3 regions of the Desulfitobacterium dehalogenans ATCC 51507 genome follow, and region 3 is predicted to be linked to each of the others. Evidence: riboswitches for the same ligand, from Rfam matches in the RefSeq annotation. Region 3 holds a riboswitch; each other region holds the start of a gene.
The links. A riboswitch is a leader RNA that binds a small molecule or an ion and turns the genes downstream of it on or off. The one in region 3 is predicted to bind cobalamin.
Positions count from the first base shown of each region.

Region 1 (7,117 bases), 880 kb from region 3:
TTCCTCAAACTGGGCTTTAAGATTAAAGCCACCCAGGGGACCCAAAAATTCCTCAAGGATCATGGAATCGAAGCCGAATTCATCCACAAAATAGAGGAAGGCCGTCCCAACATCCCCGATGGCATCATGAACGGCGAGATCCAATTGATGATCAATACACCGATTGGAAAACTCAGTGTGAAGGATGATTCCTATATCCGCAAAACCGCTATCAAATATAAAATCCCCTATATCACTACCACCCCTGCCGCTCTAGCCAGTGCCAAGGGAATCGCCGCGTCTCAGGAAGCCGCCGCCAATAAGACCGTGGTTAGGTCCTTGCAGGAATATCATGGTGAGATCGTGTGATTTAGACCGTTGACGGTCCCCTTGGTTGACGGGGATACCGCCATGGGCACCATACTGCGCTACGGCTCCGAAGGGGATACCAGCTGCTGCCAGATTCGACTTTTTTTATCCTTATATCGGGTGTTGATTAAGCTTGATTATAAAAAAACAGTAGATCGCGATGATCTACTGTTTTTACATGACTTTATTTAATGTGTAAGCTCATTAAAGACGAACAACTCAACCTGATTAGAAATTGCCGTCTTTTTTCATTTCATTGAGCAGTTGCTGAGCCATTCTTAGATAATTATCCCATGCGGTGTTGCGTGTGGTATAACCACTTTCTGCATAATTACCGGTATCACCAATGGCTGGAAGCTCGGATAGATCCAAGAGGTTTTGTGTTTTGACGACTTGTTCGTTTAAAGCATCCATTTGAACATTAAATCCAATACGGGAAGGCTCTTCATATTCTACACTGTCATATTTGGATTGTCTGTAAAACTTTTTCAAGTTTGTGTTGTCGATTTCTTCTGGAGTGTCTGCAAAGATTTCATCATACTTTACAGAAATGATCTTTTTATCTTCGACAACTATTTTGAGAAGACCTGTGAGTCCACCTTCAAGTTTTTCAGCAATGCTGTAATACTTTTGATTCGATGGTGCATTCAAAGAACCTTTCAGCTGCTCTGCCAGTGGAAGCATGGATTGCTTGATACTGTTGGACGCACCGGAAACCATATCAAATTCTCCAGTAAGGGTTTGCTTCTCGATCATTTGCTTTTCCACCATAACTACACTTTGAATCCAGGCTGCTCCTTTGCGCTCTCCCATTGTGAAGTTATATTCAGACATCCGTTTGGGAACATCTTGATAAATACGATGGTAGTAATTTGGACGCGTCGTTTCGTTAAATTCGACATGAACTATTTTATCATCATTTTTAACCACCTCTAGGGTTCCCAGGTGTCCTTGACGGAAATGTTCTTCGATTTTATAGTAATCCCCTTTGGTAATCCCTAGCTTCGGTTGAATACTCCATTCGAGATCAAATTTCTTTTTTTCCGGCTGAACACTTGCGTTTTGTGTTTCCTGAGTTTTGGGTACCTCTGGCGCCGTACTCTCTTGACCGCAACCTGTCATTGTTGTTACCATCGCAGCAAGTAGCACTCCTGTAAGCCAACTTTTTTTACCTAATACCATCCTTATCGCTCCTTTTTCTATATCGAGCTTGAGAAGCTCTTTGTGATGGTTTTATCATACAAGAGCTTCCCCTGCATGTGAATGTAATTACTAAGGGTTATCCCCTGACAAAACACGGATTCGTATGTTACGTTCCTATCGCTCATCCTTTTTCATGGCCCTGTACACCATAGGTGGCATTCCCGTATATTTCTTAAATAACTTCCCGAAATACTCTGCATCACTAAAACCCAGGAGATGGGCTATTTCATAGTTTTTTAAGGCATCTTTTTCAACCAATCTTTTTGCCCGTTCTATTTTGATAAAAGTAATATGCTCTCCTACGGTTATTCCCGTCTCCTGTTTGAACAGATCACCGACATAATTCTTCGTCAAATAAAATGCTTCTGCAATTTTTCCGAGACTAATCTGATTTTCAATATGCTCAATACAAAAAAGACATACCTCTCTTACTAGGGCACTGCGTTCAGACCGCAAAACAAATCGATTCAGTGTGTCCATCAGCCTTTCAACATGCTCCATGAATCGCTCCTTCAGGACTTGAAGCTCCGCTTTCTGAGGGGAGGGATTTTCCAGATAATGCTCTACTGTGATGTACTTCTCAAGCCAGGGATATGCCTCTTGTATGGACATGAAAACTTCATCATAAATTTTTTGCAATACCAGAGCCCCTTTAATCCGATCATGCCCTACCCCCTCACACACTTCATCAAGCATCATCTCTATTCCCCTTAAGGCTCCCTTTTCTCCTTGATCCAGCTGCTTCAAAAGGCTTCTCAGCTGTGCCTCAGGATAATAGATATCTACCTTTTCAACCAGCTGTTCCTCTAATGTCTTTACATATTCATTGGCCTTTTTCTTGTCCAATAGATGTTTTTTTGCTTTTTCGAGCACCTGTTTTAGGTCATCATGGACAACAGGCTTAATCAAATAATCAAAAACACCGTATTGAATCGCATGTTTTGCAAAGTTAAATTCACTGTGCACGCTCAAAAATACGACGCAAGAAGCTAATCCCCGCTCTTGTACTTCTTTTAATAGTTCAATTCCATTGATGACTGGCATTTCAATATCCGTAATCAAGAGGTCTACAGGATGCTCCCGAAGCTTTTCAAGGGCTTCTTGACCATCCGATGCCTGTGCCACGATGCGAAAATCCGTTTCATCGCTCCATAAGGTTAACCGCTTAATCTGTTTTATCATAATATCCATATCATCGACAATCATTACCTCAAACATTTTCGCCCTCATCTATGTTGTTTTTTTCTAAGGGTAAAGCAAAATAAAGTTGTGCTCCTTCATTAACTCGTCCCTCAATCCAAACTCTTCCTCTATGTTTCTCAAGTATTTTTTTCACAGTAGCAAGTCCTATACCCGTTCCTTCAAAATCCTGCTTACGGTGCATTCTTTGGAATACGTGGAATAACTTACCGGCGTACTTCATATCGAAACCAACACCATTATCTTTAAAGCAGAATACCCATTCTTCAGCATGTTTGACACTGTTTACGTTCAGGATTGCCTGTTGACGCCCTTTAGTAAATTTAAACCCGTTGGAAAGAATATTTTCAAGGGCTTGCCGTAAGAGTACTTTATCCCCTGTTACCATCGGCAATTCATTCTCAATGACCAAATCCACGTTTCGATCAGGATGAGCTACCTTAAGTTCTTCATAAATATTGAGAATAAGGTCTGCTAGGTTTACTGGTTGGAGTGCCAATTCTTGCTTTGACGTTATGGAATACTCCAACAAACGATGAATCAATGTGATCATATCTTGGCAAATTCCTTTAATGCTCCCTAACATTTCATTGGTCTCTGGATTAAGTTGTTTTCCATAATCCTCAAGAATAAAATTGCTATATCCTTCAATAGCTCGGATAGGCGCCCGCAAATCATGGGATATGGTATAGGCAAATCCCTCCAATTCGCTGACTGCATTTTGCAGTTCACCTGTGCGTAAGAGAATCCGTTGTTCCAGCTCGTCATTAAGCACCCGAATATCTCCTAACGCCTCCTCTAATTGGCGCTCTCGAATTCTCAGCTGCGCTTGTGTCTCCACCACGCGCTGAACAAAGCGAATGGTGATCCCACCCATAATAAAAAACAAAATAATTGCAAATAAGAAGGTGACTCGGGTTTCTTCACTGGGATTGAGATTCCATGAAAAAAAGGGGATCTCATCCGAAATATAGTTGTAAATTCCTAATACAGCTAAGGTAAAACATAAACCGAAAAGAACAATTGCGGACAAAATATACGTGTTATATCTTGCTCCACTAGAGATGGGGAGGTTAAAAAATTTGCGAACAAAAGGAAGGAGGAGCACTGCATCGCAAAAGCCTAATAAAATGGATTCGACAATGATTCCCTTGATTACGAATAAAAGAATAATCCCCATATCTATTTCCGTATAGGCTTGAGGATTCCAAAACGGTGTAATCACTTCATTGAATCGAATAAGTATCGGGAATAGAGTGATATAAACCACAAATCGGATAAGCACATATATCAACTGTAGAAAGTAGAGATTATAGACTCTCTTCTTTGATTTCTGGCGTTTTTCACTCCCATATCCGTGAATAAGAACCCAAAGCAAAAGAGATAGGGAAGGAATCAGCGATGCCCAACCGTTATAACTCCCTAGAATAAACGGATAAAAAATAATAGGGCTGGCTACAACACTAATAACACCATACTTAGTCCCCCAGGCTAATGCCACCAACAAGGGAAGCATCAAACTCCATGTAATGTTAATGGAAAACCCATTAAAATCAAATCGACTTGCAAAGAAAACCCCGACAAAACTAATCAATCCAAACAAAATCGATATGAAGGTCCTGTAACGTTGGCTCATCTTTATCTCCTTAAGTAAACTCTCTAACTATCTTCTTAGTTATACCTCTATTTTTATCGATTTATCATCGGATGACAAGTCTTTTACTTTTTGCTTCGGTACATCTGTGATTTAGATCGTTGACACTCTCCTTGGTTTTAGGATATGATTTCATTAAACCTTGGCTCTGATTTTGGTTATAGACCCACTATATATAGTGTCTCTTCACTAATTTTTATCTATATATGGTGTTCGATAGGATTTTGATGTATAATAAAACTGATCCATTGATCAAGGAATCTCATAGGTGACTGTGTGACCACAGGTGAAAAGGGAAGCCGGTTAGAATCCGGCACGGTCCCGCCGCTGTAAGGGAGATATGCTTCTTGGCATGACCACTGAAAAGGTTTTCGGGAAGGTAAGAAGTATAGATGATCCTAAGTCAGAAGACCTGCCTATGGGTATACCACCAACTCTACGGAGTATAGAGTATGTTGGACTGCTAATGGCATGTTGTTTTTAGCTTCTCGACATCTCTGTCGGGAAGTTTTTGTTTCTTTATCAGATGTCAGGAGATTAGATTGAGAAAAGAGGTAGATTTTATTTGATTACTAAGATTCGCAAGCGAGACGGACGAGAAGTTCCCTTTAACATTGAGAAAATAGCCAGCGCCATCTTTAAGGCGGCCAGCGCCACAGGAGGCAAGGACTATCAATCCTCCCTCCTTCTTGCTGAGGAAGTGGTCAACTACCTCGAGATCAACCTACATAAAAGAGTTCCTTCCGTGGAGGAAATTCAGGACGCTGTAGAAAAGATTCTTATCGAAAAAGGCCACGCCCGCACAGCCAAAGAGTTCATTCTCTATCGGGCAGAACGGACCCGGGTCCGGGAAATGGATACCCGGCTTATGAAAGTCTATGAGGATCTCACCTTTAAAGAAGCCAAAGACAACGATATGAAGCGGGAAAACGCCAATATTGACGGGGATACCGCCATGGGCACCATGCTGCGCTACGGCTCCGAAGGGGCTAAACAATTCAATGAGATGTTTGTCTTAAAGCCAGAACACTCTAAAGCCCACAAAGAGGGAGATATTCACATCCATGATATGGATTTTCTCACCCTCACCACCACCTGCTGCCAGATCGACATTATAAAACTCTTCAAAGAGGGCTTTGGGACCGGCCACGGCTTCTTAAGAGAACCCAACGATATCCAAAGCTACAGCGCTTTGGCTTGCATCGCCATTCAATCCAACCAGAACGACCAGCACGGCGGCCAAAGCATCCCTAATTTTGATTATGGCATGGCACCCGGTGTGGCCAAAAGCTATATTAAACTTTACAGACAAAACTTGCTCAAAGCCTGCGAGCTTTTATTCCCTCAGGAGATGGATTCGGAAGAGCTGGAAGCCCATCTTAAGGATGTGTTCTCCACTCTGGAAAACCAAGGGGGATATACGCCCACCCTTTCCCCTGATCCGGGCTATTTTGAGCAGGAATTAGCTCTGCTCCAAAACCTTCCTAACCTTAAACTGGACAAGCCTACCCTTCGGAAGGCCCAGGACTTTGCCGCTAAAAAGGCTCTCGCCGAGACGGATAAAAAAACCTATCAAGCTATGGAAGCCCTGGTCCATAATCTCAACACCATGCACAGCCGTGCCGGAGCCCAGATTCCCTTCAGCTCCCTCAATTACGGCATGGACACCACCCCGGAAGGCCGTATGGTGGTCAAAAATCTTCTCCTGGCTACAGAAGCAGGTCTGGGCAACGGGGAGACCCCCATTTTCCCTATCCATATCTTCAAAGTGAAGGAAGGGATCAATTATAATCCCGGGGAGCCCAACTACGATTTATTCCAGCTGGCCTGCCGGGTGAGTGCCAAAAGACTCTTCCCTAACTTCTCCTTCCTCGATGCTCCCTTTAACCTGCAATACTATGTCCCCGGCAGACCTGAGACGGAAATTGCCTACATGGGCTGCCGCACCCGGGTCATCGGCAATAGTTACGATCCTTCCCGGGAAACCATCTTTGGCCGGGGGAATCTTAGCTTTACCACCATCAACCTCCCCCGTCTCGCCTTAAAAAGCAACAAAAACCGCACTGAATTCTTTACCATGCTGGATGAGAAAGTTGACCTCGTCATCAACCAGCTCTTGGAACGCTTTGAGATTCAAGCCCGCAAAAAAGTCAAGAACTTCCCCTTCCTCATGGGGCAGGGGATCTGGCTGGACTCTGACCAATTGGGCTGGGATGATGAGATCCGCGAAGTGCTGAAGCACGGAACCCTTTCCATGGGCTTTATCGGACTGGCCGAGTGCCTTATAGCCTTAACCGGACGGCATCACGGGGAATCGGAAGAAGCCCGCCAATTGGGACTGGAGATTGTCCAGCATCTGCGCCGACGCATGGATGAAGCCGGGCAGGAATACGGGCTGAACTTCTCTCTCTTAGCCACTCCTGCCGAAGGCCTCTCCGGCCGCTTCATTAAGATGGATCAGGAGCTTTTCGGCAGCATCCCCGGTATCACGGATAAAGAATACTACACCAACAGCTTCCACATCCCCGTCAGCTTCCCCATCCCTGCCTTTCACAAAATTAAAATCGAAGCACCTTATCATGAATTGACCAATGCCGGCCATATCACTTATGTGGAGGTGGACGGCGACCCGGCTCAAAATGTGGAGGCCTTTGAGAAAATCATCCGCTGCATGAAAGAATCCGGCATCGGCTTCGGCGCCGTCAATCATCC
Region 1 is NC_018017.1:354,441-361,557, reverse strand. Features, by position in the region: gene carB (carbamoyl-phosphate synthase large subunit) at 1-348, shown strand, start outside; gene DESDE_RS21760 (hypothetical protein) at 391-540, shown strand; gene DESDE_RS01695 (hypothetical protein) at 577-1,530, opposite strand; gene DESDE_RS01690 (response regulator) at 1,666-2,769, opposite strand; gene DESDE_RS01685 (sensor histidine kinase) at 2,762-4,387, opposite strand; cobalamin riboswitch at 4,655-4,839, shown strand; gene DESDE_RS01680 (anaerobic ribonucleoside triphosphate reductase) at 4,971-7,117, shown strand, end outside.
Region 1: linked by a shared signal. The riboswitch ahead of DESDE_RS01680 (anaerobic ribonucleoside triphosphate reductase) and the one ahead of DESDE_RS05985 (bifunctional cobalt-precorrin-7 (C(5))-methyltransferase/cobalt-precorrin-6B (C(15))-methyltransferase) in region 3 are both predicted to bind cobalamin.

Region 2 (7,117 bases), 880 kb from region 3:
TATTGGCAGATGGGGGAGCATCGTCGTTACAGGCTGTGGAATGTTAATCGGTGGGACAATCCTGCTTATATTTATTCGACCTTGGCAGATTCCCGTTTCCCTGGATTGGCAGGTGTTCTGGGGGATGTTGGCTATTATCGTGATCGGGACGGTTGTGTCTTTTACTTTGTATTTACAGGGGGTCAGTGATATTGGGCCTGTAAAGGCTAGTATGATCGCCAGTGTAGAACCTGTGTCAGCTGCTTTGTTCTCCGCTTTTTGGTTGAACACGGCTTTTGTCTGGCTCGATATTATAGGGTTTGCCTTAATTATTACCACAGTGATTCTTTTGACAAGGAAGGGAAGCTGAGAATAGATTGGATTAATGGACTTGTATTTTTTCTGTTAAAGAGCGGTACAATTAACTAAAAACAGGAATATATAGCCAGATATTGTTTCGAATTAACCGAATGTTTTCCCTAAAATATGTTAATTCTACTTAATAGAAAAAAGTATTTGACAAGTAAAGCTAGTCCATGTATTATAGTTATTGCGCTAGCGGCCCATTGGTCAAGCGGCCTAAGACACCGCCCTTTCACGGCGGTAACACGGGTTCGAATCCCGTATGGGTCACCAAAATTCGGGCGATTAGCTCAGCTGGGAGAGCGCCTGCCTTACAAGCAGGATGTCGGCAGTTCGATCCTGTCATCGCCCACCAAAATCCGGCCCCGTGGTGTAGTGGTTAACATGCCTGCCTGTCACGCAGGAGATCGTCGGTTCAAGTCCGATCGGGGTCGCCATTTTAATTTTATAAGCGGGAAACACAATGTGGGTAGATGGCCGAGTGGTTAAAGGCGGCAGACTGTAAATCTGTTCCGAAAGGTACGGTGGTTCGAATCCATCTCTACCCACCACTAAACATCGCGGAGTGGAGCAGCGGTAGCTCGTCGGGCTCATAACCCGAAGGTCGTCGGTTCAAATCCGGCCTCCGCAACCAAGGTTTTAAGTCAACAGCAGTTGATTTAAAAATAGATAGGATAGGGATGTCGCCAAGCGGTAAGGCACCAGACTTTGACTCTGGCATTCGTAGGTTCGAATCCTGCCATCCCTGCCATTTTATGAGCCATTAGCTCAGTCGGTAGAGCACCTGACTTTTAATCAGGGTGTCCCGCGTTCGAGTCGCGGATGGCTCACCATTTTATCATTCAACGACATGCGGGTGTAACTCAGTGGTAGAGTGTCACCTTGCCAAGGTGAAAGTCGCGAGTTCGAATCTCGTCACCCGCTCCAAAGACATGCGCTCGTAGCTCAGCTGGATAGAGCGTCTGACTACGAATCAGAAGGCCAGGGGTTCGAATCCCTTCGAGCGCACCATTTCAATTTTAGATAATCCTCAATGCCGTTATAGCTCAGTTGGTAGAGCGCATCCTTGGTAAGGATGAGGTCACCGGTTCAAATCCGGTTAACGGCTCCACAAACAATGCGGGAGTGGCGGAACTGGCAGACGCGCACGTTTGAGGGGCGTGTGGGTAACACCGTATGGGTTCAAGTCCCATCTTCCGCACCAAAAAGTAGTCTTTCGGAGAAGTACTCAAGTGGCTGAAGAGGACGGTTTGCTAAACCGTTAGAGTGGGTAACTGCTGCGAGGGTTCGAATCCCTCCTTCTCCGCCAGTCATAACACTATTCCTCGATAGCTCAATGGTGGAGCAACCGGCTGTTAACCGGTAGGTTGCAGGTTCGAGTCCTGCTCGGGGAGCCATGGCAGGGTAGCCAAGTGGTCTAAGGCAAGTGGTTCATACCCGCTCATTCGAGAGTTCAAATCTCTCCCCTGCTACCACACCTGCGGGTGTAGCTCAATGGTAGAGCGCTAGCCTTCCAAGCTAGTTACGTGAGTTCGATTCTCATCACCCGCTCCATAGGCAAGATTTAACCGTACTGATGTCAGTACGGTTTTTTTCACGATCAGACTTTCATGCTGAAAAGCAAGCATTTCCTCGGTAGAAAATGCTACTTAATTAAAAACTTAAGGTGCTGTTAAAATAAATTAAATAATTGTAGGTGAATTTTAGATAATAAGCAGACCAAAATAGTCAGTTAAGAGTGTATAGAATGGCGTATAAAAGCAGTATATATGGGTGATATAAGATTAAACTACTTTTTTAAATAAACGTGTTGACATTTATGCTCGATTCGGATATACTAACAAATGTTCCGCTAAAACGGCCCATTGGTCAAGCGGCCTAAGACACCGCCCTTTCACGGCGGTAACACGGGTTCGAATCCCGTATGGGTCACCAAAATTCGGGCGATTAGCTCAGCTGGGAGAGCGCCTGCCTTACAAGCAGGATGTCGGCAGTTCGATCCTGTCATCGCCCACCAAAATCCGGCCCCGTGGTGTAGTGGTTAACATGCCTGCCTGTCACGCAGGAGATCGTCGGTTCAAGTCCGATCGGGGTCGCCATTTTAATTTTATAAGCGGGAAACACAATGTGGGTAGATGGCCGAGTGGTTAAAGGCGGCAGACTGTAAATCTGTTCCGAAAGGTACGGTGGTTCGAATCCATCTCTACCCACCACTAAACATCGCGGAGTGGAGCAGCGGTAGCTCGTCGGGCTCATAACCCGAAGGTCGTCGGTTCAAATCCGGCCTCCGCAACCAAGGTTTTAAGTCAACAGCAGTTGATTTAAAAATAGATAGGATAGGGATGTCGCCAAGCGGTAAGGCACCAGACTTTGACTCTGGCATTCGTAGGTTCGAATCCTGCCATCCCTGCCATTTTATGAGCCATTAGCTCAGTCGGTAGAGCACCTGACTTTTAATCAGGGTGTCCCGCGTTCGAGTCGCGGATGGCTCACCATTTTATCATTCAACGACATGCGGGTGTAACTCAGTGGTAGAGTGTCACCTTGCCAAGGTGAAAGTCGCGAGTTCGAATCTCGTCACCCGCTCCAAAGACATGCGCTCGTAGCTCAGCTGGATAGAGCGTCTGACTACGAATCAGAAGGCCAGGGGTTCGAATCCCTTCGAGCGCACCATTTCAATTTTAGATAATCCTCAATGCCGTTATAGCTCAGTTGGTAGAGCGCATCCTTGGTAAGGATGAGGTCACCGGTTCAAATCCGGTTAACGGCTCCACAAACAATGCGGGAGTGGCGGAACTGGCAGACGCGCACGTTTGAGGGGCGTGTGGGTAACACCGTATGGGTTCAAGTCCCATCTTCCGCACCAAAAAGTAGTCTTTCGGAGAAGTACTCAAGTGGCTGAAGAGGACGGTTTGCTAAACCGTTAGAGTGGGTAACTGCTGCGAGGGTTCGAATCCCTCCTTCTCCGCCAGTCATAACACTATTCCTCGATAGCTCAATGGTGGAGCAACCGGCTGTTAACCGGTAGGTTGCAGGTTCGAGTCCTGCTCGGGGAGCCATGGCAGGGTAGCCAAGTGGTCTAAGGCAAGTGGTTCATACCCGCTCATTCGAGAGTTCAAATCTCTCCCCTGCTACCACACCTGCGGGTGTAGCTCAATGGTAGAGCGCTAGCCTTCCAAGCTAGTTACGTGAGTTCGATTCTCATCACCCGCTCCATAGGCAAGATTTAACCGTACTGATGTCAGTACGGTTTTTTGTTGTTATAGGCTTGAGCCTATTGAGCGAAAGCGGTAGGCCTATCTTCCGGGGCGTGTTTCAACCAGGACGCATTCATGGGTGATTAACTTGATATGGTTTTCGCGCCCCTTTGATAAAGCTTCATCACTCTCGGCGCCAGGCTGCATCCAGATTCTTTTGATACCTAACTGGGCACATTGGTCGACAATTTGTTCCGATATATGGGGAGGAACGATGAGGCTGACCACATCAGGAAGAACGGGTAAGGCATTTAATGAGGGGAAGCAAGGTTCGCCGTCTATCTCTGAGAGTTTTGGATTAATAGGATAGACTGTATAACCGGATTGTTTGAGCCTATGGTATACTTTAGTGCCAAATTTAGCCGGATCCTTAGAGACTCCAACAACTGCCCAGGTCTTCTGTTCTAAGAACTCTTCAATGTACTTTCGCATTTTTTTCTCTCCTTAACTTTCTTTTATATTATCGATAAGAATTAATATCACCATTTAGCTCTTTTTAAATCGTTTGATCAGCGAAATCTGGTCTTCCATTAGATGATAAATCGAAAAAATCAGAGAGATGAACTAATTAATATTAGTTTTCTCCATAATTAATATACAATTTACTTAGAAAAGTTGCTATAATGTTCTTGAAATTAAATATAGAGAGTTGAGTTGATTTTTCGTAAGAAAAGTCATAAGGGAAGTCAGTTAAGCTGACGCGGTGCCCGCCACTGTAAGAGGGAGTTGACTCACAATGATGTCACTGGATTATTATCTGGGAAGACGTGGGTTAATGATGAACTTGAGCCAGGAAACCTGCTTACTCTCTAAATTCAAGGAACCTACGGGATGTTGGGGAGGTGGATATCAGTGTTCAAGATATTCTTATCTGATACAGGATAGCAAACCCTTCTGCAAAGAAGGGTTTTTTGCATATCAGATAAGTATCAGATGTATATAGGCTTAAGGTGTACATGGCACCTGCATTGAGGTTATTTCACAAAGAATTTGTCCTATCAAAAGTGAAGGAGTGGGGAGTATGTCCAAACGAATACAGCTCTTTGTTGGTTTAGTCCTAATGATGTTTTTAATTCCCTATAAAGCATCGGCTATGCATATTATGGAGGGTTTTTTACAGCCGGGTTGGGCGATTTCCTGGGGAGCTTTAACCATACCCTTTGTCGTGTTAGGTATCTTTTCGATCAAGAAAACGATCTCCCTTAATCCACGGCTGAAAATTCTTTTAGCCATGGCAGGAGCTTTTGTTTTTGTTCTGTCTGCTCTTAAATTGCCCTCGGTTACCGGGAGCTGCTCGCACCCAACAGGGGTAGGTTTTGGTGCGATCCTTTTTGGACCGACGGCTATGGCGGTTATTGGAGTTATTGTTCTTTTGTTTCAGGCATTGCTCCTGGCCCATGGTGGATTGACTACCTTAGGAGCCAATACTTTTTCCATGGCAGTGGTCGGTCCTTTTGTCGCTTATGGTGTTTATAAACTTGTACAAAAATTCAAAGGCCCCCAATGGTTAGGTGTGTTTCTGGCTGCTTCCTTAGGTGATTTATCCACCTATGTAACCACATCGATTCAACTGGCCCTGGCCTTCCCTTCAGAAGTCGGAGGAATTGCTGCTTCTCTTACTAAATTTATGAGCATCTTTGCTGTAACGCAAATCCCGCTGGCTATTAGTGAAGGGATACTGACTGTAATCATCTTCAATGCACTGGCCAGCTACGGAAAAAGTGAGCTGCAAGATCTTAAGCTGTTGACAAAGGAGGCGTAAAGATGGCGAATTCAGGTGTAGAACAAACAAAGCGATCGACTTTAAAGATTAATCTGTTGTTATTACTGCTCGTGGTTGCCATAACTGTGGCTCCGTTAATTCTTATCAAGGACGCTGAATTTGGCGGGGCAGATGGCTTGGCGGAGGAAGAAATCATGACTATTCAGGAGGATTATGAGCCTTGGTTTTCCCCCTTCTTTGAGCCTGCCAGTGGGGAAATTGAGAGTCTGCTCTTTGCCCTTCAAGCAGGCTTAGGAGCAGGGGTCATCGGGTTCGGCTTAGGTTATTATAAAGGACGGAATAAGACTGTGTGAACGACTTGAGCCATATGGAGCGGGAATCCAGAAAACTACTTAGTGCTCACCGAAAGGGTGGGAGGAGGCTTCAAATAATATGCTGAATACGGATACCTATGCTTATGCCTCTCGGCTTAAAGCGATTGACCCTATGCAAAAGTTCATTTTTGCCTTCTTAACTCTGGGGGTATGTCTATGGGCCGATCAAATGGTTGTCTCCATAGCTGTGATTGTACTTATGAGTGGAGCTACTATTTTTTTCGGAGGCGCCCCCTTCTCCGTATGGCTCAAATTGATGATCGTTCCTATGTCATTTTTAGTTATCGGTATTATTACGATCGCCATTAATATTTCTCGTGATGTTCATAGCTTTTTATGGGCTTATTCCATAGCAGGGTATTGGGTAGGAATTTCAGAAAGCGGGATACGTGAAGGTATTAATCTTTTTTTCCGGGTACTCGGCTCCGTATCCTGCCTCTATTTTTTATCTCTAAGCACTCCCATGGTGGATTTGTTGTCCGTATTGAGGAGGCTCAGACTGCCCAAGCTTATGGTGGAGATGATGGGACTTATTTATCGTTTTATCTTCGTGCTTTTAGAGACTGCTGCGACCATGCTGATTGCTCAAAATTCTCGGCTGGGCTATATCAATCTTAGAACCGGGTATCGCTCTATGGGGAGTATGGTGTCTGTCTTGTTTATTCGTGCTTATAAACGTTCTAATGAGTTATATACCTCTTTAGAAGCCCGGGGATATGATGGAGAGATCAAGGTCCTGGAAGAAACCTATGAGAATAATAAAAAGTTAGTGTTTCTGGCCGCGCTGATTAACGGAGTATTGATTTTCTTGGCATTATTTTTGAAATGAAATAGACCATCTTAAAGACTTGAGGAAAGAATATGAATGAGAGTATAATGCAGGACAACATAATACAGCTTAAGGATTTGCACTACCACTATCCTGACGGGACCCATGCTCTTAAGGGTATCACTATAACGATTCCCAAGGGTCAGGTTACTGCACTATTAGGAGGAAATGGAGCAGGTAAATCCACGCTGTTTCAACATTTAAACGGAATTTTGAAGCCCTCTTCTGGAGAAGTGTTTTTTGATGGACAGCCCGTTGATTACTCGCGCAAGGGACTCTTGAACCTTAGGCAAGCTGTTGGAATGGTGTTTCAAGATCCGGACAACCAGCTTTTTTCGGCAAGTGTCTATCAGGATGTTTCCTATGGAGTGCTTAATCTTCAATTGCCTAAGGACGAAGCACAGAGAAGGGTAGAGCATGCTTTAGAAAGAACGGGTATTTCTCATCTTCGCAATAAGCCCACTCACGCCCTCAGCTTTGGACAGAAAAAGCGTGCCGCTATTGCCGGAGTCTTAGCCATGGAACCCCAGGTCCTGGTACTGGATGAACCCACAGCAGGGCTGGATCCTAAAGGAATCTCGGAGATTATGCA
Region 2 is NC_018017.1:2,105,955-2,113,071, forward strand. Features, by position in the region: gene DESDE_RS10110 (DMT family transporter) at 1-349, shown strand, start outside; tRNA gene DESDE_RS10115 (tRNA-Glu) at 540-615, shown strand; tRNA gene DESDE_RS10120 (tRNA-Val) at 622-697, shown strand; tRNA gene DESDE_RS10125 (tRNA-Asp) at 704-779, shown strand; tRNA gene DESDE_RS10130 (tRNA-Tyr) at 810-893, shown strand; tRNA gene DESDE_RS10135 (tRNA-Met) at 902-976, shown strand; tRNA gene DESDE_RS10140 (tRNA-Gln) at 1,019-1,093, shown strand; tRNA gene DESDE_RS10145 (tRNA-Lys) at 1,100-1,175, shown strand; tRNA gene DESDE_RS10150 (tRNA-Gly) at 1,195-1,269, shown strand; tRNA gene DESDE_RS10155 (tRNA-Arg) at 1,277-1,353, shown strand; tRNA gene DESDE_RS10160 (tRNA-Thr) at 1,378-1,453, shown strand; tRNA gene DESDE_RS10165 (tRNA-Leu) at 1,462-1,546, shown strand; tRNA gene DESDE_RS10170 (tRNA-Ser) at 1,561-1,651, shown strand; tRNA gene DESDE_RS10175 (tRNA-Asn) at 1,665-1,739, shown strand; tRNA gene DESDE_RS10180 (tRNA-Ile) at 1,741-1,817, shown strand; tRNA gene DESDE_RS10185 (tRNA-Gly) at 1,823-1,896, shown strand; tRNA gene DESDE_RS10190 (tRNA-Glu) at 2,202-2,277, shown strand; tRNA gene DESDE_RS10195 (tRNA-Val) at 2,284-2,359, shown strand; tRNA gene DESDE_RS10200 (tRNA-Asp) at 2,366-2,441, shown strand; tRNA gene DESDE_RS10205 (tRNA-Tyr) at 2,472-2,555, shown strand; tRNA gene DESDE_RS10210 (tRNA-Met) at 2,564-2,638, shown strand; tRNA gene DESDE_RS10215 (tRNA-Gln) at 2,681-2,755, shown strand; tRNA gene DESDE_RS10220 (tRNA-Lys) at 2,762-2,837, shown strand; tRNA gene DESDE_RS10225 (tRNA-Gly) at 2,857-2,931, shown strand; tRNA gene DESDE_RS10230 (tRNA-Arg) at 2,939-3,015, shown strand; tRNA gene DESDE_RS10235 (tRNA-Thr) at 3,040-3,115, shown strand; tRNA gene DESDE_RS10240 (tRNA-Leu) at 3,124-3,208, shown strand; tRNA gene DESDE_RS10245 (tRNA-Ser) at 3,223-3,313, shown strand; tRNA gene DESDE_RS10250 (tRNA-Asn) at 3,327-3,401, shown strand; tRNA gene DESDE_RS10255 (tRNA-Ile) at 3,403-3,479, shown strand; tRNA gene DESDE_RS10260 (tRNA-Gly) at 3,485-3,558, shown strand; gene DESDE_RS10265 (CoA-binding protein) at 3,639-4,031, opposite strand; cobalamin riboswitch at 4,234-4,418, shown strand; gene DESDE_RS10270 (energy-coupling factor ABC transporter permease) at 4,621-5,361, shown strand; gene DESDE_RS10275 (energy-coupling factor ABC transporter substrate-binding protein) at 5,364-5,675, shown strand; gene cbiQ (cobalt ECF transporter T component CbiQ) at 5,755-6,525, shown strand; gene DESDE_RS10285 (ATP-binding cassette domain-containing protein) at 6,573-7,117, shown strand, end outside.
Region 2: linked by a shared signal. The riboswitch ahead of DESDE_RS10270 (energy-coupling factor ABC transporter permease) and the one ahead of DESDE_RS05985 (bifunctional cobalt-precorrin-7 (C(5))-methyltransferase/cobalt-precorrin-6B (C(15))-methyltransferase) in region 3 are both predicted to bind cobalamin.

Region 3 (7,117 bases):
TTTTTCATCCAGCACCAATACGGCCGGATCCCGATCCTTACCCTGAAGATAAGGAGCAATATGACGAACCACAATCCCCGTAGCCATGATAAAAATCAAAAGAGAGGAACCTTCCCATAGTTCAGGAAGGACTTCTTTCAGCTCACTAAAATAATAAGGATCGCAGCAAGGGGCAGGCTCTTCTGTTTCATGAATGCGCTTCTGACCCTCAAGACGCCGGTGCAGATAGAGTAAGGTTGGTTCCTCTTCAGGCCATTTCTCGATGATCCGGCAGGCCGTCCTTAAGCCCTGATCCCTTAACACCACAATGGCTGTTTTCATGAGCGTCCTTGCCGATACTCATGAGTAAATTCCGGGTCATACAGTTTAGAGCGGGTCCCTTGATCCCGGAGAAAATCTCCCACAAGAATCTGTGCATGCTTACGGATTCCCGCCTCTTTCACCTGATTTTCAATGGTTTCTAAGGTACCCTCCAGAATGTGTTGATCCGGCCAGCTGGCTCGATACACAACAGCTACAGGTGTATTGGGGGGGTATCCTTTCCTCAGGGTCGCCACCACTTCCCCTATATCCTGTACACTGAGAAAAATCGCCATACTGGCTTGATGTTGAGCCAATAATGCCAGATCTTCCTTTTCCGGCACCGGGGTTCTTCCCGCCAGTCGTGTAAGAATTAAGGTCTGGCTGACCTCAGGCAGGGTAAACTCTTTTTTCACCGCAGCGGCGGCGGCAAACACAGAGCTTACTCCCGGGATCACTCCGTAGGTAATGCCCTTTTCTTCCAGGCATTGCATCTGTTCCTGGATGGCTCCATAAACACTGGGATCTCCAGTGTGTAAACGAACGACTTTTTCTCCTTTTTGTACCCCTTCCGCCATGATGGCTACAGTCTCTTCCAAGGTTAACCCGGCACTGTCAAATAAAGCTATGCCCTCTCGGCAATGCCGCAGGATATCCGGGTTGACCAAGGATCCCGCATAAATAACCCGCTGGGCTTCTTCAAGAGCCTTTTTGCCTTTTAAAGTGATCAAATCCGGATCCCCGGGACCGGCTCCTACAAAGAGAACCGGATTAATATTCTCAGCCAAGGTTTTCACTCCTGTCTTTATAATGATATCCAAAGATCTTTTTAGTGCAGCCGTCTGGGTCGCGTAGCTTTACGCACAACGCACCTTCGGGCGTGATCTCCTGAAACCTTCCACCGGAAGGTTTCTTGATCGGAGACTCACGTACTCCATAGCTCCAGGGCTGGTCAACTCGCTTTCTTAACAGCATCTGCGGCGGATGCGTATGCTTTGGGGAGTGCCGCCTTGAGCGAAACTGTCCACCGGACACTTTCGACGCCAAACCCCGCTGTTTTCTACATGTGAACCGTGGCTACGCTATGTTAGGAAAGCCTCGTTGACCCGACCGCCCCTCCGCTTAAAGAAAGCTTGGCTTATGGTGAGTGAAGCGAAGCAGAAGCCTTAGCTGCCTTATACACAGTGAAATCCGTTCGCTTTTGTGCGTAAAGCTACTCTTGTGGGTCTTTCTTGCACTTCTTTCGGGTCTTTTTCTGTGTCCTGAAAAGATACTTAAACGAATACTTGAAAAATCGCCCAAGGATTTTGATTTACAAAAGAGAGCGAATTTAAGCGAGCGGGAACAAAACTTCGCGAAAAGACTGCAGCGGAGTCGGGTTGGAAACAGGACGTTTCCAACCAGCCATTGAGCAGGAGCGATTTGGCTGGGCACCCGACGGAGCGAAGGGCTTGAGCGTTAGTTTTGTCCGCGCAGCTTATTGAGCGAACGGTGTAAAGCAAAATCCTGGAGATTTAGCTTTCAAAGGGTCTTTCTCAAGATTGAGGCTTCTTACAAAGCACAAGACTTAAATAGTCCACTTTTTCCAACACTTCCTCCGGGCCAAGCAGGCGAACGTCTTCTCCTGCCTGACCTACCCGGGTAGCTAAAACTGCCTGTGACCCGGTTCTTTGGATATGATTCAGTACATCCGGCAAATTTCGCGATACTTTCATTAAGACAAGATTAGGATATTGCTCATACTCCTCTAAGCCCTCGATCCCCGGCAAAACCACTAAAGGCTCATCTCCCGTAGCCAAAGGCCAATTCACTTGAGCTGCGGCAGCCGCCATAGCCGTGATACCTGGAATGGTCTCTATCTGATCCGGTTCAAGCTGATCTCTTAAGATAGCAAGTAGATAACTGTAAGTGCTGTATAAGGAAGGATCACCTAAGGTAAGGAAAGCAACGGAATGCCCCTGACAGAGCTCCTCCTTAATCTTCTCTGCCGCAGTATGCCAAGCAGCTTGAAGTATGCTCTCATCAGCGGTCATCGGCATTTCTAACTCTAAAATGCTAACTCCGGAGGGGCAGTGTGATTTGGCAATTTCCCACGCGACACTTTCCCGCTCCATCTTGGACTTGGGTATGGCGACCACCTGAATAGCTTGTAGAATTTCCACTGCCCGCAAGGTAATAAGCTTCGGGTCCCCCGGCCCTACCCCTATTCCGTAAAGCTTAGCCTTTTCACTGATCTGATTGTTTACTATGTTTGTGTCTTCGTTCCTATCCTTCTTCACTTCGTTCCTCCTTAGCTCTTCGGCCCGCAACCATCCCGCGGTTCTGGAGCTCATTTTCTTTTGAACGGGTTCTTAACTCCTTTGTTTGAAGCAGAGGCCTTAAATAATCCCCTTTCTTCCTGAAAGTATAAATACGGGGTTTTGGGCCTGGGCAAGATGAATATCCTTAATACCCTTCCAGCGTACAGCTTGGATCGAAACCACATCAACATCCTCATATTGCAAGCTTTTTAAGGCTTCCATACCATGAGCTAATGTCTCTAAAGTTACGGCAGTCAATACAACCCTTCCCCCAGGCGCCAAGGGAGCTTGAAGTAAAATCTCCCGAATCTGCCCATGACTACCGCCAATAATACAGACATCCATAGGGGGGATTTCCTGTAACGCTTGAGGCGCAGATCCACGAACCAGTCGCAAATTTCTTACCCGAAACTTCTCTTGATTCTTCAGAATAAGCTCCTGTGCCTCCGGATTTTCTTCTATGGCATAAACGCAGCCACGATGAGCTAAAAGCGCCGCTTCAATGCTTATGCTACCCGTCCCTGCTCCCACATCCAAGACCCGGGTCGAAGGGGTAATCTCTGCCTTAGCCAGAACTTGAATCCGAATCTCATTCTTAGTCATGGGAACATTGCCACGAACAAACTCCTCATCCTTGATACCAAAGCTCTTAGGCAATGAAAGCAAGGATTGAGCCGACTTATCCTCTGGATTTTCAGGGTAGAGGATCATCACCGCATTAGAGAAATCTTCTTCCAAATCCATGAGCTGATGAGCATCTGTATTTAACCAACGCTCTTCCGGATAAGTCAAGGCATTGCCAAGAGAGATCTGCGGATTGAAGTCATAGGTATGATAATACTCAGCAATCTTCTGAGGTGAGTTTTCACCCCCAGTGAGAACTCCCAAGGGGCGGCTGAGATGTAAAGGTAAGCAATTCAGCGGACGGCCGTGGACACTGAGCAACTCTGCATCCTGCCAGGGGATCCCTGCTCGTGCAAAAGCAAGCTGAATGGAGCTAAGGCCAGGCAACACCTGGATTTCTTCTTGCGGGAACTCCCTTTTCAACCAAGGAAGCAGACTATAAAAACCTGGATCGCCAGAAACCAGGACACTTGCCTTTTTTCCCTGCTGTAATACTCTCTGCAAGGTTTCCAAGGTTTCAGCTAAATTTCCACTGACCCGGTATGACTCTCCCTTGAAATCCGGAAAGAGCTTTAAGGCTCGTTGCCCTCCTACCAAAACATCGCTCTGATGGACCATTTCTTCAACAGCCTGGGAAACCCATGCTCTTGTACCAGGGCCTATCCCCAATATTTGGATCATCCCATCACCTTCCCCTTTGTTTAACCACTATTTCGTTAATTAACCAAGCCTTCGGCTTTGCCCAATTCTGCCGCGATTTATAGTGAAATAAAAAAGAGCCCTGAGCGGCTCTTTGGTTTTTCCCTTCGGTTATTCCGAAATAATCACCACACCCATCGCTCGTGGGCGTAATGCAATGTTCAAGGCAGGTCTCCTGACTTCCAGTCTTCATGCCTCCCCCCTTCCCAGGATTATCCCAGTGGGCTATAAGGAGGCACTCGTGGTTCACAGTGGCGGGACCGCGCCGGATTTTCACCGACTTCCCTTTTCATCCTCAAAAGAGGAACCTTGAGTATTATCCGATTGTTGTGACAATTTAATTCGAATTACTAAGTTATTCTCTACTTTTACCTAAATTCCTTCTCTATCTGCGGCCAATGCCAAAATTCTTTGCAGATCTCTTTGGCCTGATCATCCCAGGCAATGATCTCACCGTTAAGCAAAGTAAAGGCGGTTCCCACCTGCACTTCCCCATGCACATGCTCTTGAGCCCGACAACTCGCCCTTTCTGCTAATTTAAACAGAAGATTTCCCCAACCCTTGGTACGAATTTCTTCAGCAGCACCTTCAACCGTTGGATACTCCGCTATGGTCTGCAAAAAGTTCCGGTCAATACCATTCAGTGCGGCATGAGCCACTAAAATTTCCATCCGGGCATCGGCAACATGGGTATGGGTATGGAAAATCCCCCCGGCTACTTTAATCAATTTACCAATATGACCAAAGAGAAGCACTTTCTCGATCTTGCGATAGGCAGCCTCCTCCAGCAGAAAGCCCACAAAATTGGCCATCTGAATAATGGCTTCCTCAGGAACTTTCAGTTCCGCCGTAGCTGCTCTGAAACCATAATTGCCAGGAGTTAGAACAATGGCTTTATGTCCATAAGCAACGGCTTGATCCAGCTCAGGCAGAATAGAATTCTTGAACGCTTCCTCTGACATAGGCCGAACTATACCTGTTGTGCCTAAAATCGATAGCCCTCCCCTAATTCCCAAACGAGGATTCAGGGTCTTCGAAGCAAGCTCTTCTCCATCAGGCACCTCAATCACCACCAGGACTTCTTCCTGGGGAAATACTTCTCGTACCGCTGCCTGAATCATTGACCGGGGAACAGGGTTAATAGCGCTTTCCCCTGGAGGAATCTGAAGTCCTTTTTTGGTAACGACGCCAATACCTTGACCCCCGCGAATGAGGATTTCTCCTTTTTCAGAAAGAACCCGCACTTGAGCTACCACTTCCAAACCATGGGTGACATCAGGATCATCCCCTGCATCTTTGATAATACCTACACGAGCTATATCCTTTTCCATTTCCCATCGATGTATGGATAATTGAAGCCGTTCCCCTTGGGGCAGTGGGATATCTACTTGTGTTCCTTGATTTAATCCTTTCAGTAAGAAGCATGCGGCTTTTGCCGCCCCGGCTGCACAGCTGCCCGTAGTAAAGCCCATTTTCCATGAATGCCTGTCCTTCATCTCTTTCCTCATATCAGCCGCCCCATCTATTATCGTATTCAACTATAATGCTATCATTTCACCTCGTCGTCTCAAAATCCTTCATTTTGTCATGAACCTTTTGTGCATAGTCTTTATAGAAAACATCCAATTCCCCCATATAATTTTCCTTCCAGGGTTTGTTGCGGCCACAATAATGGATAATCACGGTATTATTGCGGACCCAATCCAGGTCAATCTTCGCATCCCAATACTTGGGATTCAGGTTATAGAGAACATAATACCGTTCACTAAGATTATAGATTTTCGCATCCACAGTCAGCGTTCTATCACTATAAACTCCATTAAGGACATCTTGGTCAGGTAGAAATAAGCGATGCTTATATCCCTCAATATATTCATAGACTTCATGAATATCCTGTTCCTGGCGCAGCAGAGACAAGTTCATCATCATAACCCCCGAATTGACATAGGTGCTGTCTTCAGCCATATTAAGCCTGACATGATTAATCCTTTTCAATATTTCCTTGACATGGGAGGCCGCCGCGAAGAAATTCCCTTGGAAATCTATGGTATAGAACTCCTTTAAGGGATTTATCACCACTAGATCCGGATCCAGGTACAAAATCCGCTCGAGGTGATCCGGGAGATATTTGACAGCGAAAATCCGATAATACATTTCTTTGGGGTAGCGGCTGGTAATGGGGGCATCGCTTAAACCCTTATCGGAAATTTTAATGTCTTCAATTTTACATCGAGAGGTGTCAATGGCATGATTGATGCGGGTAAAGTCTTCTTTTGACATGCCGGAATGAGCCACATAAACTGTAAACTGCTCCCCTGGATTGGACTCAATCAGAGAGGTGAGCATGACGATCAAGTGTATAATATAATTCGAGTTTAGGGTGACTAAAATATTCATGGATTTACCCCTTTGCTGGTTTTATCTTTGGATATGAGGATTATGCTTTGTCACCTATTCAATATAAAACAGGGACCGGGATGTTAAAAACATCACCAGTCCTTCATTTTACCTTGAGAGCACCGCCATAAATTCTTCTCCGGTGATGGTTTCTTTCTCTAACAAAAAACGCGCCAACTCATGGAGTTTGTCAATATTCTCTTTTAAGATTCCGAAGGCCTTTTGATGGGCACTTTTAATGATGGATAGGATTTCCTCATCAATTTTGGCTGCGGTTTCAGGGGAACACATCAAAGAGGTATCGCTACCAAGATAAGGATTATTCACTGTTTCTAAGGCCATCATATCAAAATTCTTGCTCATCCCCAGACGGGTAACCATGGCGCGGGCGATTTTGGTCGCTTGTTCAATATCATTGGAGGCTCCTGAAGTATAGGTTCCGAAGATCAATTCTTCGGCTGCCCGGCCTCCTGTAAAGGTCGTGATTTTATTGAACGCCTCCTCCTTGCTCATCAGAACACGCTCATCCTCTTCCACTTGCATAGTGTAACCCAAGGCACCGGAAGTCCTCGGAATGATGGTAATCTTATGAACGGGTGCAGAATCAGTTTGTTTGGCCGCCACTAAAGCGTGACCAATCTCATGGAAAGCAACAATCTCTTTTTCTCGATGAGAAATCACTGCCCCTTTCCTCTGATAGCCTGCAATAACGACTTCCACAGACTCCTCCAAATCGCTTTGGTTCACCCGGCTTCTCCCACAACGAACAGCCCGCAAAGCCCCTTCATTGATAATAT
Region 3 is NC_018017.1:1,230,615-1,237,731, reverse strand. Features, by position in the region: gene DESDE_RS06000 (cobalt-precorrin 5A hydrolase) at 1-321, opposite strand, end outside; gene cobM (precorrin-4 C(11)-methyltransferase) at 318-1,088, opposite strand; gene cobI (precorrin-2 C(20)-methyltransferase) at 1,836-2,579, opposite strand; gene DESDE_RS05985 (bifunctional cobalt-precorrin-7 (C(5))-methyltransferase/cobalt-precorrin-6B (C(15))-methyltransferase) at 2,679-3,905, opposite strand; gene DESDE_RS22970 (hypothetical protein) at 3,910-4,116, opposite strand; cobalamin riboswitch at 4,072-4,250, opposite strand; gene cbiD (cobalt-precorrin-5B (C(1))-methyltransferase CbiD) at 4,292-5,431, opposite strand; gene DESDE_RS05970 (glycosyltransferase family 8 protein) at 5,478-6,320, opposite strand; gene ftsH (ATP-dependent zinc metalloprotease FtsH) at 6,429-7,117, opposite strand, start outside.